2 regions of the Microbacterium sp. CCNWLW134 genome follow, and region 2 is predicted to be linked to the other one. Evidence: predicted binding sites of a transcription regulator. Region 2 holds the regulator's gene; the other holds the start of a gene.
The links. Region 2 encodes LexA, which represses DNA repair genes until DNA is damaged. Its sites were predicted from a motif close to TCGAACANNTGTTCGA; they were not measured.

Region 1: V6S02_RS12295 (Rv2578c family radical SAM protein) is a predicted target of LexA. The motif match lies at 2,495-2,510, and genes of this name have one in related genera.

The regions. Positions count from the first base shown of each region.
Region 1 covers NZ_JBAOJU010000002.1:353,024-360,279, reverse strand. Annotated here, with positions in the region: gene V6S02_RS12310 (acyl-CoA dehydrogenase family protein) at 1-179, opposite strand, end outside; gene V6S02_RS12305 (bacteriorhodopsin) at 345-1,091, opposite strand; gene V6S02_RS12300 (M15 family metallopeptidase) at 1,255-2,409, opposite strand; gene V6S02_RS12295 (Rv2578c family radical SAM protein) at 2,519-3,646, shown strand; gene V6S02_RS12290 (DEAD/DEAH box helicase) at 3,715-5,907, opposite strand; partial or broken gene V6S02_RS12285 (hypothetical protein) at 6,297-6,857, shown strand; gene V6S02_RS12280 (efflux RND transporter permease subunit) at 7,087-7,256, opposite strand, start outside.
Region 2 covers NZ_JBAOJU010000001.1:890,925-898,180, forward strand. Annotated here, with positions in the region: gene V6S02_RS04135 (class I SAM-dependent methyltransferase) at 1-58, opposite strand, end outside; gene hflX (GTPase HflX) at 181-1,716, shown strand; gene V6S02_RS04145 (dipeptidyl-peptidase 5) at 1,743-3,722, opposite strand; gene lexA (transcriptional repressor LexA) at 3,802-4,476, opposite strand; gene V6S02_RS04155 (LysM peptidoglycan-binding domain-containing protein) at 4,777-5,142, shown strand; gene V6S02_RS04160 (histidinol-phosphate transaminase) at 5,174-6,268, shown strand; gene hisB (imidazoleglycerol-phosphate dehydratase HisB) at 6,265-6,873, shown strand; gene hisH (imidazole glycerol phosphate synthase subunit HisH) at 6,870-7,256, shown strand, end outside.

The sequences.
Region 1 (7,256 bases), on a different contig from region 2:
TCCTCGGGGACCGAGAGTCCCATCACGCCGGCGTCGCCCGCGGCGCGCAGCGTCTCGCGGTCGATCTGCCCGTCGGCATCCCACTTCTCCCGCTTGTCGTTCGTGACGTAGCGCTTGCAGAACTCCTTGACGACGTCGCGGAACGCCTCGTGGTCCTCGTCGTAGATGTCGCGCTCCATGAGCGGGCCTCCCTCTCTCGTCTTCGAGTGCGGGTCACGCCGACCCTCAGTGTCACGAGCAAGGGTACTCAGTTTCATGACAGAGCGGATGCCGCGGCCCGGCCGACAACGGACGAGTGCCCCGCGTCCAGGCCGCGGGGCACTCGGGCGGTGGATGTCAGCGGGTCAGAGCTTGCCACCCGGGCTGGCATCGACGACGTCGACGCTGCTCTTCTTCGCCGCACGGACGGCGACGAGACCGAACCCGACCTTGTTGAGCACATCGGCGATGACGTAGATCACCGCGGCGATGCTGATCGCGACGGCGGCGTCGCCTCCGCCGAGCTCGATGAACTCCTGGATGGCGGTGCCGAGCGGGTAGATCGACCATCCGATCACCACGAACAGCCGCATCACCTGCACGGCGCCGCGCACGTGGGCGGGAGCGCCCGCCGGCACCTTGACGGTGAAGATCAGGTACACGATGTACAGCCACGCCAGCACCGAGATGATGAAGAAGATCCAGTTCGGCGCCGATCCGGGAACGCCGATCTCACCGAGGTAGCCGAACACGATCATGATGATGTCGGCGACGATGAGCTGCGCCACGAAACCGCGACGCACCGCGCCGGCGATCGCGAGGATGAGGCCGAACTCCACCAGCAGCAGTGGCGTGGTGATGAGCCAGTCGATGTAGCGGAGCGGCAGGGTCGCATCGACCTCCGCCGCCGTGATGTCGCCGCCGGGGAACTGCACGACGTCCTTCATCACGTAGTAGAGGATCGCGGCGACGAGCGTGATGACCGCGGCGTAGCTCGCCACGGATCGGTATTCGGGTTTGAGGTCGTTCCGCTCCATGAAGAACCAGAACGTGCCGGCCGCCATGGCGACGAAACCGAGCATGAAGAACGATTGCACGATGGAGAAATCCATGACCACTCCTTGAGACAACGGCGGCGGGGAAGCCGAAGGGCTCAACGTCGGTGTCGGCCGGTGCTGAGAGGCGTCGGTGTGGCGCCTGTGATCAGGCTAGAACCACGATTTGACATCGGGGCCGAACCGTAGTAAAGGTCTCTCGATCGCGAGGGATCGTGTGCTAACCGTAGGTGGGAGCGGCCGGCAGGCCGAAGAACTCCTCTAAAGTGGTGAAGTTGCCTTCGTGCATCGCTCGCGCGATGTCGGTGCCGACATAGCGAAGGTGCCAGGGCTCGGGCGCGTAGCCCGTGACATCCGTCCGCCCCTCCTGGTACCGTACGATCCAGCCGAACTCCCACGCGTGCTCGGCGACCCAGGCCCCCTGCGGTGTGGCGGCGAGGTCGTCGAGGGTGCCGCAGGCCCCATTCGCGCACGGCACGACGTCGGCGGCGAGGCCCGACTGGTGCTCACTGTGACCGGGTCGCGCGCTGACGAGGTCGGCACCCTCCACACCGCGATCGGCGACCTGGACGCCGTACGAGGTCTGCTGAGTGGTGTGCGACCGGAAGGCGCTCTGCAGCCCGATCTCGCCCACGCCCGCGGCGGCCGCCGCGGACACCATCGCGGTGAGCGCCGCGGCCGCCTCGGGGGCCAGGGCTCCCTCGCCGAGGTTGCGGACGCCCTCGGGGAAGACGACCGAGCCGGGCGCCCAATCGATCGGGGCGAAGGGGCGGGTCTTGTTGACCACCACCCAGCTGAGGTTCGGGTCGTCGAGGCGCAGGCACGGCGCGGTGCCTGAGGCGACCGCTTCACGGAAAGGCCCGATGCCGCCGACCGCGGAGATCACCGCAGCCTCGTCCAGCGCGGCGAGCGCGGAGGTCACCGCGGGGTCGGCGCACACATCCTGTCCGGCAACCTGCTGCTGCTCGACGACAGGAAGGTCGGTGGCCGGCACGGGCGCCAGGGGTGGCGGGGTGGGTGCCGCCGTCGCCGGGGCGATGAACGCACTGAGCGGAGCGGGAGGTGCGGATGCCTCTGGTGCGGCGGCCGCGGGGGGCGGGGCGTCGGGGGTGAGGCCGGTGACCGCAGCGGTGACGCTGGCGCTCGAGCCGAACACGAACGCCGCCACGAGGGCGCCCGTCACGGGCACCGACGGCCAGCGACGGTGGCGCTTTCGCGCGTGGCGCGCCAGGGGGACACCCGGGCCGCCGAGCGAAGACCCCCGGCGCGCCGGCGCCGCCTCGACGCCCGGCGTGCGCACAGCATCGAGCGCCCGGGCGCGCTCTCTGGCTTCGCGACGGGTGAGGGGAGGAGTGTGAGGAGGGGGCGCCTGCACCCCCTCATTCTTCCCGCATGTGCGTCCTGTGGCCACCCCGGCCGGACCATCTTCGATCATCTTCCGCCATGACCTTGACAGAGTTTCGAAGACGTGTTCCCCTGGAATCATGCGATGGCAGGGGCAGCAGTTGGGCGTAGCGGATGCCGCGGCGCTGCCCGGTCTCGAATACCTCAACGGGCTGGTGCGGTCGGTGACGACGCCCGAATTCGCGGGGATCACCTTTCACGAGGTGATGGCGAAGTCGGCGCTGAACCGCGTTCCGGGGTCGTCGGCGATGCCCTTCGACTGGACGATCAATCCCTACCGCGGCTGTTCTCATGCGTGCTCCTACTGCTTCGCGCGGGGAACCCACGAGTACCTCGAGCTCGACGCGGGGAAGGATTTCGACTCGCAGATCGTCGTCAAGATCAACGCGGTGGAGGTGCTGCGACGGGAGCTGGCGAAGTCGACCTGGCTGCGCGACCCGGTGCAACTCGGCACGAACACCGACCCGTACCAGCGGGCCGAGGGCCGCTATCGACTGATGCCGGGCATCATCGACTCCCTCAGCGCGTCGGGGACGCCGTTCTCGATTCTGACCAAGGGCACGCTGCTCCGACGTGATCTGCCGTTGCTGGCCGATGCCGCGGCATCCGTCCCGGTCACCATCGCGATGTCGATCGCCGTCTTCGACGACGCCCTCCAGTCTGCTCTCGAGCCGGGGACGCCGAGCGCTGCGGCGCGGCTCGACACCGTACGGGCGGCGGTGGACGCCGGATTCGCGGTGACGGTGTTCCTCATGCCGATCCTGCCCCACCTGACCGACTCGGTGGCGGCGATCGACGACGCTCTCGGTCGGATCCGCGATGCCGGCGCATCGCGGGTCGTCTACGGTGCCCTGCACCTGCGCCCGGGGGCCAAGGAGTGGTTCCTGCAGTGGCTGGCGCGCGAGCGCCCCGAGCTGGTGTCGTCGTACCGGGGGCTGTACCCGGGGGTCTCGGCGACCGCCCCGAAGGCGTACCGCACGTGGCTCGCGCGCCGGGTGCGCCCGCTGTTGCGCGCGTACCGCCTCGAGGGCGGGGCGGAGGATGACGCGCACCCGCGCGCCACACGGTACGCGGGGCTGGCGGGCGGCCCCGGCGCGGGCGGCACGCCGCTCTCGCACGAGGCCGCCGACCGCGCGCGGCTGGCCGCCACGGTGATGACGACGTCGCGCGGCCGACGTGCCGCCTCTGCGCCGCCGCCCCTCTTCTGAACCTGCCCGCCCTCGCCTCGTCGGCCCCCTCGCTCTGCGCACCGGCCCGAACGCCGGAAGGTCGGGCGTCAGGAGGTGAGGTCGGCGACCGTCGGACGACCGGCGAGGGCCTCGACGACCTCGTCACCGGGACGGGCGTCTTCGAAGGGTGCCTCGATCTCGGCGCGGCTGAGCAGTTCCGACATGCGGCGACGACGCTGACGCGTGACCAGGGTCACGACGGTGCCGGCACGGCCCGCGCGACCCGTACGGCCCGAGCGGTGCAGGTAGGTCTTGTACTCATCGGGCGCGTCGGCCTGGACCACGAGATCGATGTCGTCGACGTGGATGCCGCGCGCGGCGACATCGGTGGCGACGAGCACCCGCACCCGGCCTGAGGTCAGGCGCTCGAGGTTGCGCGTGCGCTTGCCCTGGTTCAGGTCGCCGTGCAGCGCCAGTGCCGGAATCCCCGCGTCGTCGAGTTGCTCGGCGAGCATCTCGGCGTAGGCGCGGGTGCGGGCGAAGACGAGGGTCTTCCCGTCGCGGTCGGCGAGGGCGGTGACGATCTCGGCCTTGTCGCGGTGATCGATCACGAGCACGCGGTGCTCGATGGTGCTGGAGTCCTGGTCTTCGCCGGCGACCTCGTAGACGGCCGGTTCGACGAGGAACTCCTCGACGAGAGCGGCGACCTCACGGTCGAGGGTGGCGGAGAAGAGGAGCTTCTGCGATCCCTCGGCGGTCAGGCGGAGGATCCGCTGCACCGGCTCGAGGAAGCCCAGCTCGCACATGTGGTCGGCCTCGTCGAGGACGGCGATCTTCACCTGCGAGAGGTCGAGCTTGCCCTGCTCCACAAGGTCTTCGATACGTCCGGGGGTGCCGACGATGATGTCGACCCCCTTGCGGAGGGCGCCCACCTGGCGTGCCTGGGGCACGCCGCCGTAGATCTGGGTGGTGAAGAGACCGACGCTGCGCGCCAGCGCCTGCACCGTGCGGTCGATCTGGAGGGCGAGCTCGCGGGTCGGCGCGAGGATCAGCGCCTGGGGGGCGCGGCCCTGCTGGCGACGCTGTCCGGCCTGCGCGCGCAGGATCGCCTCGACCAGGGGGGCGCCGAAGGCGATGGTCTTGCCCGAACCGGTGCGACCGCGCGCGAGCACGTCGCGGCCCTCGATGATCGAGGGGATGGTCGCCGCCTGGATCGGGAACGGCGTCGAGGCGCCGAGCTCCGTCAGGCGGTTGACGATGTTCTCGCCGAGACCGAGGTCGCCGAAGCCGACGTTCTCGACCTCGTGAGCCTCGACGGCTTCGGCCTGCAGGCGCTCGTGGACGACATCGAGCTCCGCCTCGGCGTGCGCCGAGCGCACGGGGCGGTCATCGGTGCGACGCGCGGGGCGGTCCTCGTCGGAGCGGCGCTGGGGGCGGTCCTCGAAGCGGCGAGCGGGACGGTCCTCGAAGCGGCGAGCGGGACGGTCCTCGTCGTAGCGGCGCTGGGGGCGGTCGTCGGTGCGGCGCTGGGGGCGGTCGTCATACCGACGCGCCGGACGGTCGTCGCCGGAGCGCGCAGGACGGTCGTCGAAGCGACGCTGCGGACGGTCGTCGATCCGACGGGAGGGACGGTCGTCATCTCGGCGGGGCGCCCGATCCTCGAAGCGACGCTGCGGGCGGCCATCCTCGAAGCGACGCTGCGGACGGTCGCCACCCTCGAAGCGACGGGCCGGACGGTCGCCACCCTCGAAGCGACGGGCCGGACGGTCGTCCTCGAAGCGACGGGCCGGACGGTCGTCGGTGCGACGCGCCGGACGGTCGTCGGTGCGACGCGCGGGACGATCCTCGAAGCGACGTGCGGGACGATCCTCGAAGCGGCGTTGCGGACGGTCGTCCTCGAAGCGGCGGGCCGGACGGTCGCCACCGTCGTAGCGGCGGGCGGGACGGTCGTCACCCTGGCGGGCGTATGAGGAGCCGCGGTCGCCGCGTGCCTGCGAACGGATCGCGCGGGCCTCGTCGCGGCCGGCCTTCTCCTGCGCGCTCCAGCGGCGCTTCGGCTCGCTCGCTTCGCGGGCCACCCACTCGCGTGAGGCGCCCGGGCGGCTGTCGGTCGCACCGTCGTTCGCGCGGTAGCCGCGGTGTCCGGGGCTGCGGCTTCCGGCCTTCGCGCTGGAGCCGCCGGAGCCTGCGCCGTCGGCGGGGCGTCGCTTGCGGTCCTGGTAGCTCGAGCCCGCGGCGTAGCGCGGGTCGTAGTTGCGTGCCGGACGTCCGCCGGCAGGCTTCTTGTTCTTGGGGCTCATGATGAGGTCCTTCGTGTTCGCACGAGAACAGCGCTCGAGAACACGCTCGAGCAACCCGGGCAATCGCCGGCCGGGGGCCATTCCTGTGGTGTGAAGCGCCGGCTCGCGATGGCAGAGGGCGCGGGAATCGGCCGTGAGAACTCACAGAAGCCGTCACAACTTGGCGGTGTCCTCAGCCCGACGTGCCCCAGCCTACCGTCCCAGCCTGTGAGAGCCCCGACTGACGGCGTGTCCGCTTGTCATGTGCACGCGCTACCATTCACACCAACGGGCTGGAACCGCTTGGCCCGGGGGATCCTCCTTTCCTTACCCGCGTCGACCTCCCGGAGGAGCGGTTGGGCACAACCGGCCATCGGTACGCCGTCGTCGCCCGACCGATCGTGAGCAGCATGACCACCGCGACCCTTCCGGCCACGGCTCCCTTCCCCCCTGCGCTCGCGGCCACGCTCCCGGCATCCCCCGTCGCCCTGCCGCGCGTCCACCGCCTCGGCACCATCGCGATCTCGTCCCTGCCGGTCGGCGTGCTCCTGGCGATCCTCACGACCACCGACCCCGACTGGTGGCACCTTCACTTCTCGCAGCTCGGCACGTTCAGCACGGTCTCGAGCAAGCTGTTCAACTCCACGGTGCTCTTCTCGGGGTTCTTCCTCGCCGCGTACGGCGTGCTCCTGGCCGTCGCCCTCCCGCAGGGGGTGGGTCGCCGCACCCGTCGGATCTTCCGCGGATCCGTCGTGTCGGCGGGGCTGCACCTCACCGTCGTCGGGATGATCCCGATCCCCGTCAGCGTCGTCCTCCACGACCTCGCCGCGTCAGGCCTCGGGCTGTCGTTCCTCACGATGGTCGCGTCGAGCCTCGGCATCCGCGGACGCCACCACGCCTTCCGCCGGTTCACGCTGTTCTGCGTCGCGACCCTCGCGATCGGCATGGTGATCCTCACCGCCGGCTTCATCACGCTCGCGCTGTTCGAGATCGTGGCGTTCTCGCTGATGCTCGTGTGGCTCGGCGTGCTTCCGCGGGCGCTCGCCTATCGCGCGCCCGTCAGCGCGCACGGCGCCGTCACGACGAAGATCAGCCCGACGACGGATGCCGCGGCCACACCCCGCCGCGAGATCACCCCGTTCGGTGCGACCGCTGTCCCGACGCAGGCCGCGGCCCGCCGTCTCGGCGGACCGGCGCCGGTCACCGCGCGTCGCGCCCCTCGTCGCCGGATTCCTCGTCGCGCGACACACCGTCGGGCGATGCACCTTCCGGCGATGCACCTTCTGACGTCGACTCCGCCTCGTCGGCCTCAGCAGCCGGCTCGCCGTGGTCCGGTTCCGGTCCGTCAGCACCTGAATCGCCGTCGGCCG
Region 2 (7,256 bases):
TCCGACGCAGATTCTCGGGGCTGGCGGGCGACGCGCTGAAATAGTGGTCGCTCCCCATGGCTGTCGAGCGTAGCGGAGGTGGTCTCCGGCGCGGGAGGCTAGAGTCGACGAATCCCTTTCCGCAGACGGATGTCCCGCCCGACGCCTGCACCACATACGCGGATCATCCGGAAGGACCCCATGACAGAACAGATCCCCACCGACGACGCCGTCGACCCGGTCGACCGTGTGCTCGCTCGCGCGGAGACGCGCAGCGGCGCGCGGACCACCATCTTCACCGACGCCGGATCGCGCGCCCTCGCGCCCGCCCAGGCGCTCCAGGATGCCTCGACGGTCGTCTCCGACGATTCGGACGGAGACCAGTGGGATCGCGAGGAGCGCGCGGCGCTGCGCCGCGTACCCGGGCTCTCGACCGAGCTCGAAGACGTCACCGAGGTCGAGTACCGACAGCTGCGTCTGGAGAATGTCGTGCTGGTGGGCGTTCATCCCCAGGGTGAACAGGAGGAGGCGGAGAACTCGCTGCGCGAACTGGCCGCCCTCGCCGAGACGGCGGGCGCCGTTGTGCTCGACGGCGTGCTCCAGCGTCGCCCGAACCCCGACCCGGCGACCTACGTCGGACGCGGCAAGGCCGAAGAACTGCGCGACATTGTCGCCGCCGCCGGTGCTGACACCGTCGTGGCCGACGCCGAACTGGCCCCGAGCCAGCGGCGCGCACTCGAGGATGTCGTGAAGGTGAAGGTGATCGATCGGACCGCCGTCATCCTCGACATCTTCAGCCAGCACGCCAAGAGCCGCGAGGGCAAGGCCCAGGTCGAGCTCGCCCAGCTCGAGTACCTGCTCCCGCGACTGCGCGGGTGGGGTGAATCGATGAGCCGACAGGCCGGTGGCCAGGTCGGTGCCGCCGGAGCAGGAATGGGGTCACGCGGTCCTGGTGAGACCAAGATCGAACTCGACCGGCGCCGCATCCGCACGCGCATGGCGCACCTCCGGCGGCAGATCCGTCAGTTCGCCCCTGCGCGCGATGCCAAGCGGGCCGAACGCAAACGGAACACGATCCCGTCGGTGGCCATCGCGGGGTACACCAACGCCGGGAAGTCCAGCCTCCTGAACAGGCTGACGCGCGCGGGCGTGCTCGTCGAGAACGCGCTGTTCGCGACACTTGATGCCACCGTGCGCCGCTCGGAGACATCAGACGGCCGGGTCTACACGATCTCCGACACCGTCGGATTCGTTCGGAACCTCCCGCACCAGCTCGTCGAGGCGTTCCGCTCCACCCTGGAGGAGGTCGGCGGCGCCGATGTGATCGTGCACGTCGTCGACGGCGCCCACCCCGATCCGGGCGCACAGCTGCAGACGGTGCGAGACGTGATCGGCGATGTCGGTGCGCGCGACACCCGCGAGATCGTGGTGTTCAACAAGGCCGACCTCGTCGACGCCGACACCCGGCTGGTGCTGCGCGGCCTCGTGCCCGACGCGCACTTCGTGTCCTCGCGCACGGGCGAGGGAATCGAGGAGCTGCGCGCGGCCATCGAAGACGCCTTGCCGCTGCCTGCTGTCGAGGTGCAGGCTGTGGTCCCCTACGATCGCGGTGACCTGGTGTCGGCCGCGCACGATTCCGGTCTCATCCTCACCGAGGAGCACAGGGCGGAGGGAACCTACCTCCACGCCCACGTCGGTGAGCGGCTCGCTGCCGAACTCGCACCGTTCCGAATCTGACGGCTCGCAGAACCCCTGCGACCAGTTCAGCTGGTCGGCTCGAGGTCGAGCGGCGAGACGTCCGCCGGGGTGAAACCGAAGGCGGCGCCCAAGAAGGCGAGCTCTGTGCGCACCATGTCGACGACGGTCTCGCTGCGGCGGAATCCGTGCCCTTCACCGGGGTAGAGGACGTAGGCGTGGGGCACGCCTCCGGCGCGCAGCGCATCGCGGATGGCTTCGGATTGCGAGGGCGGAACCACGGCGTCCTCCTCTCCCTGCAGCAGCAGCACAGGAGTCTGGATGCGGTGGGCGTGGGTCAGCGGTGAACGCTCCAGGTAGACCGCCTCGCTGGCGGGAAGCGGGCCGATGAGGCCATCGAGGTAGCGCGATTCGAAGTCGTGCGTCTCGGACGCGAGCAGGCGGGCATCGGCCACGCCGTACCGCGAGATGCCGGCGCCGAATGCATCGGAGGCGACCAGCGCCCCGAGCACCGTCCAGCCTCCTGCCGATCCGCCGGCGATCGCGATGCGGGCGGGGTCGGCGGTTCCGTCCGCAGCGAGGAAACGGGCGACGTCGACGACGTCGTCGACATCGACGACGCCCCAGCGGCCGCGCAGACGTTCGCGGTATTCGCGACCGAAACCGCTCGAGCCTCCGTAATTGACCTCGACCACGCCGATCCCACGCGAGGTCAGGAAGAGCGTCTTCGGGTTGACCACACCGGGGGCGTGAGCGGTCGGACCGCCGTGGACGAGCACGACGTATGGGGGAAGGGCGTCTTCGGGTCCCTTCACCTCCGGGTGGGTCGGGGGGAACTCGACCGCATGGACGACGCCATGGCGCCCGTCGACGGTGAATCGTCGGGGTCGGGGCACCCAGGCGGACAAGCCGTCGTCTTGCCAGCGGCCGCCTGTCAGAAGGTGGACGCCCGGTCGCGACGGCTCGCGCAGATCGATGCGCCACAGCCCCGCGGGAGCGTCTTCCGGGCTCCCTGACACGAGGACGTCGGTGCCTTCTGCGTCCTCCACCAGGAGGTTGCCCACCGCCGGAACAGGGATGCCGGTGACCACGCCGCCTGACGAGATGTGGACGAGCTCGTCGCTGCCGCGCGTGCGCACGGCGGCGACACCGTCGGCGAGCGGCGCGAACCACCGTGATCCGAGCACCCACAGCGGACCCCCGGTGTCGCGTTCATCCGGGGCGATCATCTCCGGCCGGTCTTCCGCGGGATCGAGACGGTGAAGGTTCCAGAACCCGCTCGCGTCGTCGGCGTAGAGGAGGGCGCCGTCGGCCGTCCATTCGGGCTGGAGAGCGGCGGAGGTACCTCCGGCGACGCGTCGCCCCGCAGGTTCTCCGTCGTCGAGTCGGCGTACTCGGACCTCGGCCCGGTCCCAGGGCATGTGGGGGTGATCCCACGCGAGCCACGCGAGAGCGGATCCGTCGGGGGAGAGCGCAGGCTGCGCGACGAAATCGCTCCCCGCCGTCAACGAGATCACGCGGTCGATGTCGTCGGCGGCCGACCCGTCGAGAGGGATCTCGACGATGTCGTGGCTGACGGCCTCACCGACGACCTCTCGGACCGCGAGCAGCCGCCCCCGGGACACACGAAGACCCCCGAGCGCCTGCGCCGACACGGCGGGTGTGAGTGGTGTGGGAGCCGACCCCGGAGTGAGGAGCCACACCCGCTGATCCGATTTCTCCACGAAGACGAGCCCGCCATCGGCGGTGGCACTCCATGCGCCGCCGCCGTACTCATGGACACGCGAGCGGACATTCCAGGGAGCGGGAAGCAGCGTGTCGACCTGTGAGCCCGGGACGGCTGCCCGCGGTGCGCGTCGCACGGTCGTTCGCCCCTGCTCTTCGGGGACCGTCTCGGCCCACCAGATCTCCTCCCCGACGAATCGAGCGCCGTCCAGCCGCGGCGAGGCGGCAGCCACCGCGTCCGCCGTGACGCGTGAGGGCCAGGTGCCGAACGGGAGCGTGCGGACGGGGGCGGACGCGGAGTCGTGAGGAAGAGGCTCGACCATGCGTCCACGTTACGGGCCCCCACGTTGCGGCCCGCCGCATCGCCACGGGCCCCACGTCGTCGGGGGGCGCCGACGTCTGTCAGACCGCGCGAAGGATCGCGACGACCTTGCCCAGAATGATCGCCTCGTCGCCCAGGATGGGTTCGAAGGCGGTGTTGCGGGGGAGCAGCCACGTGTGGCCGTCACGCTGACGGAACGTCTTGACGGTCGCCTCTCCGTCCAGCATGGCAGCCACGATCTCGCCGTTCTCGGCCGTCCCCTGCGCACGCACGACGACCCAGTCGCCGTCGCAGATGGCCGCGTCGATCATCGAATCGCCGGCGACCTTCAGCATGAACAGTTCGCCCTTGCCGACCAGCTGTCGGGGGAGGGGGAAGACTTCCTCGACCTGCTGATCCGCCGTGATCGGGACACCCGCGGCGATCCGTCCGACCAGCGGGACGAGCGCGGCGTCCCCCACGGCCGGGGTGCGGTCGGCGGGGTTCTCCGCGGCGGTGCCGGGGAGGTCGATGAGCACCTCCATGGCCCGGGTCTTGCCGGGGTCGCGCCGGAGGTATCCGCTCAACTCGAGCTGATTGAGCTGATGGGTGACGCTGGACAGCGACTTCAGGCCGACGGCGTCGCCGATCTCGCGCATGCTCGGCGGATAGCCGTGGCGGGCGATCGAGCGCTGGATCACCTCGAGGATGGCCATCTGCTTGTCGCTCAGGCTCTTGCGCCGCCGCGTCTGCGGCTTGGTGTTCGGCTCGCTCATGTCTGCTCCTGTCTCCCCGGAATCCCGCCCCGGTCCTCCGTGACGTGATCGTCGTGTCTTCGAATGTCGGAGGTCGGTGGTGAGGTGTCCTCGTCGAAACCGTATCCGGTTCCGATCGGCGTCCACCGGACCTCGCTCGCGTGTCGCGTTCGATCGTTCGACGGATTCCGACCCGCTTGACAGCATTCCACATCGAAGATAGCTTCGGAAGAGAGGTTCGCATCCGCCCGTCCCGGCCGACGGGTGGATGCGAACCCAGACCCGAAACGACACCGGCTGAGCCGGGAACGGGAGCACAACATGAGCGCGATCACGATTTCGACGGGAACCATGACGGGTGCCGCCGCGGCGACCCGGCTGCGGCTGACCGCCCGCGGGCGCCGTGTCCTCGCGACACTCGCCGCGCTGCCCGCCGTCGTCGCGCTGAGCGTGGCGATGATCAGTGGCGGCTCAGCGCTCGCCACTCGCGCCGACGGTGCGCCGGCCGGGGCCTTCGACACCGTCACGGTGCAGGCGGGTGACTCTCTCTGGGCGATCGCCGAGCGCGTGGCCCCTGCCGCCGACCCTCGGGATGTGGTTGCGGCCTTCAGCCGTCTCAACGGCCTCGACGCGGGACTCGTGTCGGCCGGCCAGGAGCTGGCGATCCCCGCGGAGTACGCCGACTGACCCGCAGGCCCGACGGGCGAGGCGCCGTACGATGGGAAGGGTGAGTGCGACGCTCGATGACCTTCCCATCCGCGACGATCTGAGGGGACAGACCCCCTACGGCGCGCCGCAGGCTCAACTGCCCGTGGCGCTGAACGTCAACGAGAACACCCACCCGGTTCCGGCGGAGGTGGCCGACGACATCCTCGACGCTGTGGCGATCGCGCTCCGCGAGGTGAATCGCTACCCCGACCGCGAGTTCACCGGTCTGCGCGAGCACCTGGCCGACTACCTCGGTCACGGCCTGGTCCGGGAGCAGATCTGGGCGGCCAACGGATCGAACGAAGTCCTCCAGCATCTCCTGCAGGCGTTCGCCGGCCCAGGGCGGACCGCCTTCGGATTCGCCCCGACATATTCGATGTACCCCCTGTTGACCCGGGGCACCGGAGCGACCTGGCAGGCGGGCACCCGCGCGCACGATTTCACGGTCTCCGCCGAGTCCGCCGCCGCCCAGGTGGCCGCGGCCCAACCCGATGTGGTGTTCCTGTGCGCTCCGAACAACCCGACGGGTACACCGCTCCCGTTCGAGGTCATCGACGCCGTCTACGGTGCGACGCGCGGCATCGTCATCGTCGACGAGGCCTATGTCGAGTTCGCGCCCCACGACGCCCCGTCCGCCGTGACGCTCCTGCCCGACCGGCCGCGACTGGTGGTCTCGCGCACGATGAGCAAGGCCTTCGCCTTCGCCGGAGCGCGTGTGGGCTACCTCGCCGCGGATCCGGCCGTCATCGACGCGCTTCGCCTGGTGCGCTTGCCGTACCACCTGAGCGCTCTGACCCAGGCTGCCGCGACCGCCGCGCTCCAGCATGCGCCGACGATGCTGCGGATGGTGGATGACATCGTCGCGCAGCGCGACCGGATCTCGGCGACGGTGTCGGCCCTCGGGTACGAACCGTACGAGTCATGGACGAACTTCGTGCTCTTCGGAGGCGTGTCAGACCCCGCGGCGACATGGCAGGCGCTCTATGACCGGGGCGTGCTGATCCGTGACGTCGGCATCCCGCACCACCTGCGGGTGACGGCCGGCACCGACAAAGAGACCACCGCCTTCTTGGACGCCCTGGCGTCGATAGACTCGGGCGCATGACCCGTCCTGCGCGTACCGCGTCGCTTCGCCGTGCGACCAGTGAGTCCACCGTCGAGCTCGAGCTCGATCTGGACGGGACCGGTCGAAGCAGCATCCAGACCACGGTTCCGTTCTTCGACCACATGCTCACGGCCTTCGCGAAGCACTCCCTGACCGACCTCACCGTCCGCGCCCACGGCGACACCGACATCGACGCTCACCACACGGTGGAGGACACCGCGATCGTCCTCGGCCAGGCCATCCGCCAGGCTCTCGGCGACAAGGCCGGGATCTCCCGCTACGGCGACGCCATGGTGCCACTGGATGAGGCGCTCGCCCGCGCGGTCGTCGACATCAGCGGGCGGCCCTACCTCGTGCACGGGGGCGAGCCGGCAGGATTCGAGTTCCACCTGATCGGCGGCCACTTCACCGGCTCGCTTGTCCGGCACACCTTCGAAGCCCTCGCCGTCCACGGCGGGCTCACCCTCCACGTCGAGGTGCTGAGCGGCCGTGATCCTCATCACATCGCCGAGGCGGAATACAAGGCGTTCGCCCGGGCGTTCCGGGCGGCCAAGGCGTGGGACGCCCTGGTCGACGGCGTTCCCAGCACCAAAGGGGCTCTGTGAGCGACCGTCCGCTCGTCGCCGTCCTCGACTACGGGTCGGGCAACGTCCACAGCGCCGTCAAGGCGCTCGTCGAAGCCGGTGCCGATGCCCGCCTGACCGCCGACCCGGGACTGGTGCGCGATGCCGACGGACTCGTGGTGCCGGGCGTCGGCGCGTACCGGGCGGTGATGGAGGCGCTCCGGGCCCGGCGCGGGGACGAGCTCATCGAACGTCGGCTCGCCGGCGGCCTTCCCGTCCTCGGCATCTGCGTGGGCATGCAGGTCCTCTTCGAGTGGGGACGTGAACGCGGCGTCGACACCGCGGGGCTCGGCGAGTGGCCGGGCGAGGTGACGCAGCTCGACGCGCCGGTTCTTCCCCACATCGGATGGAACACCGTCACCCCC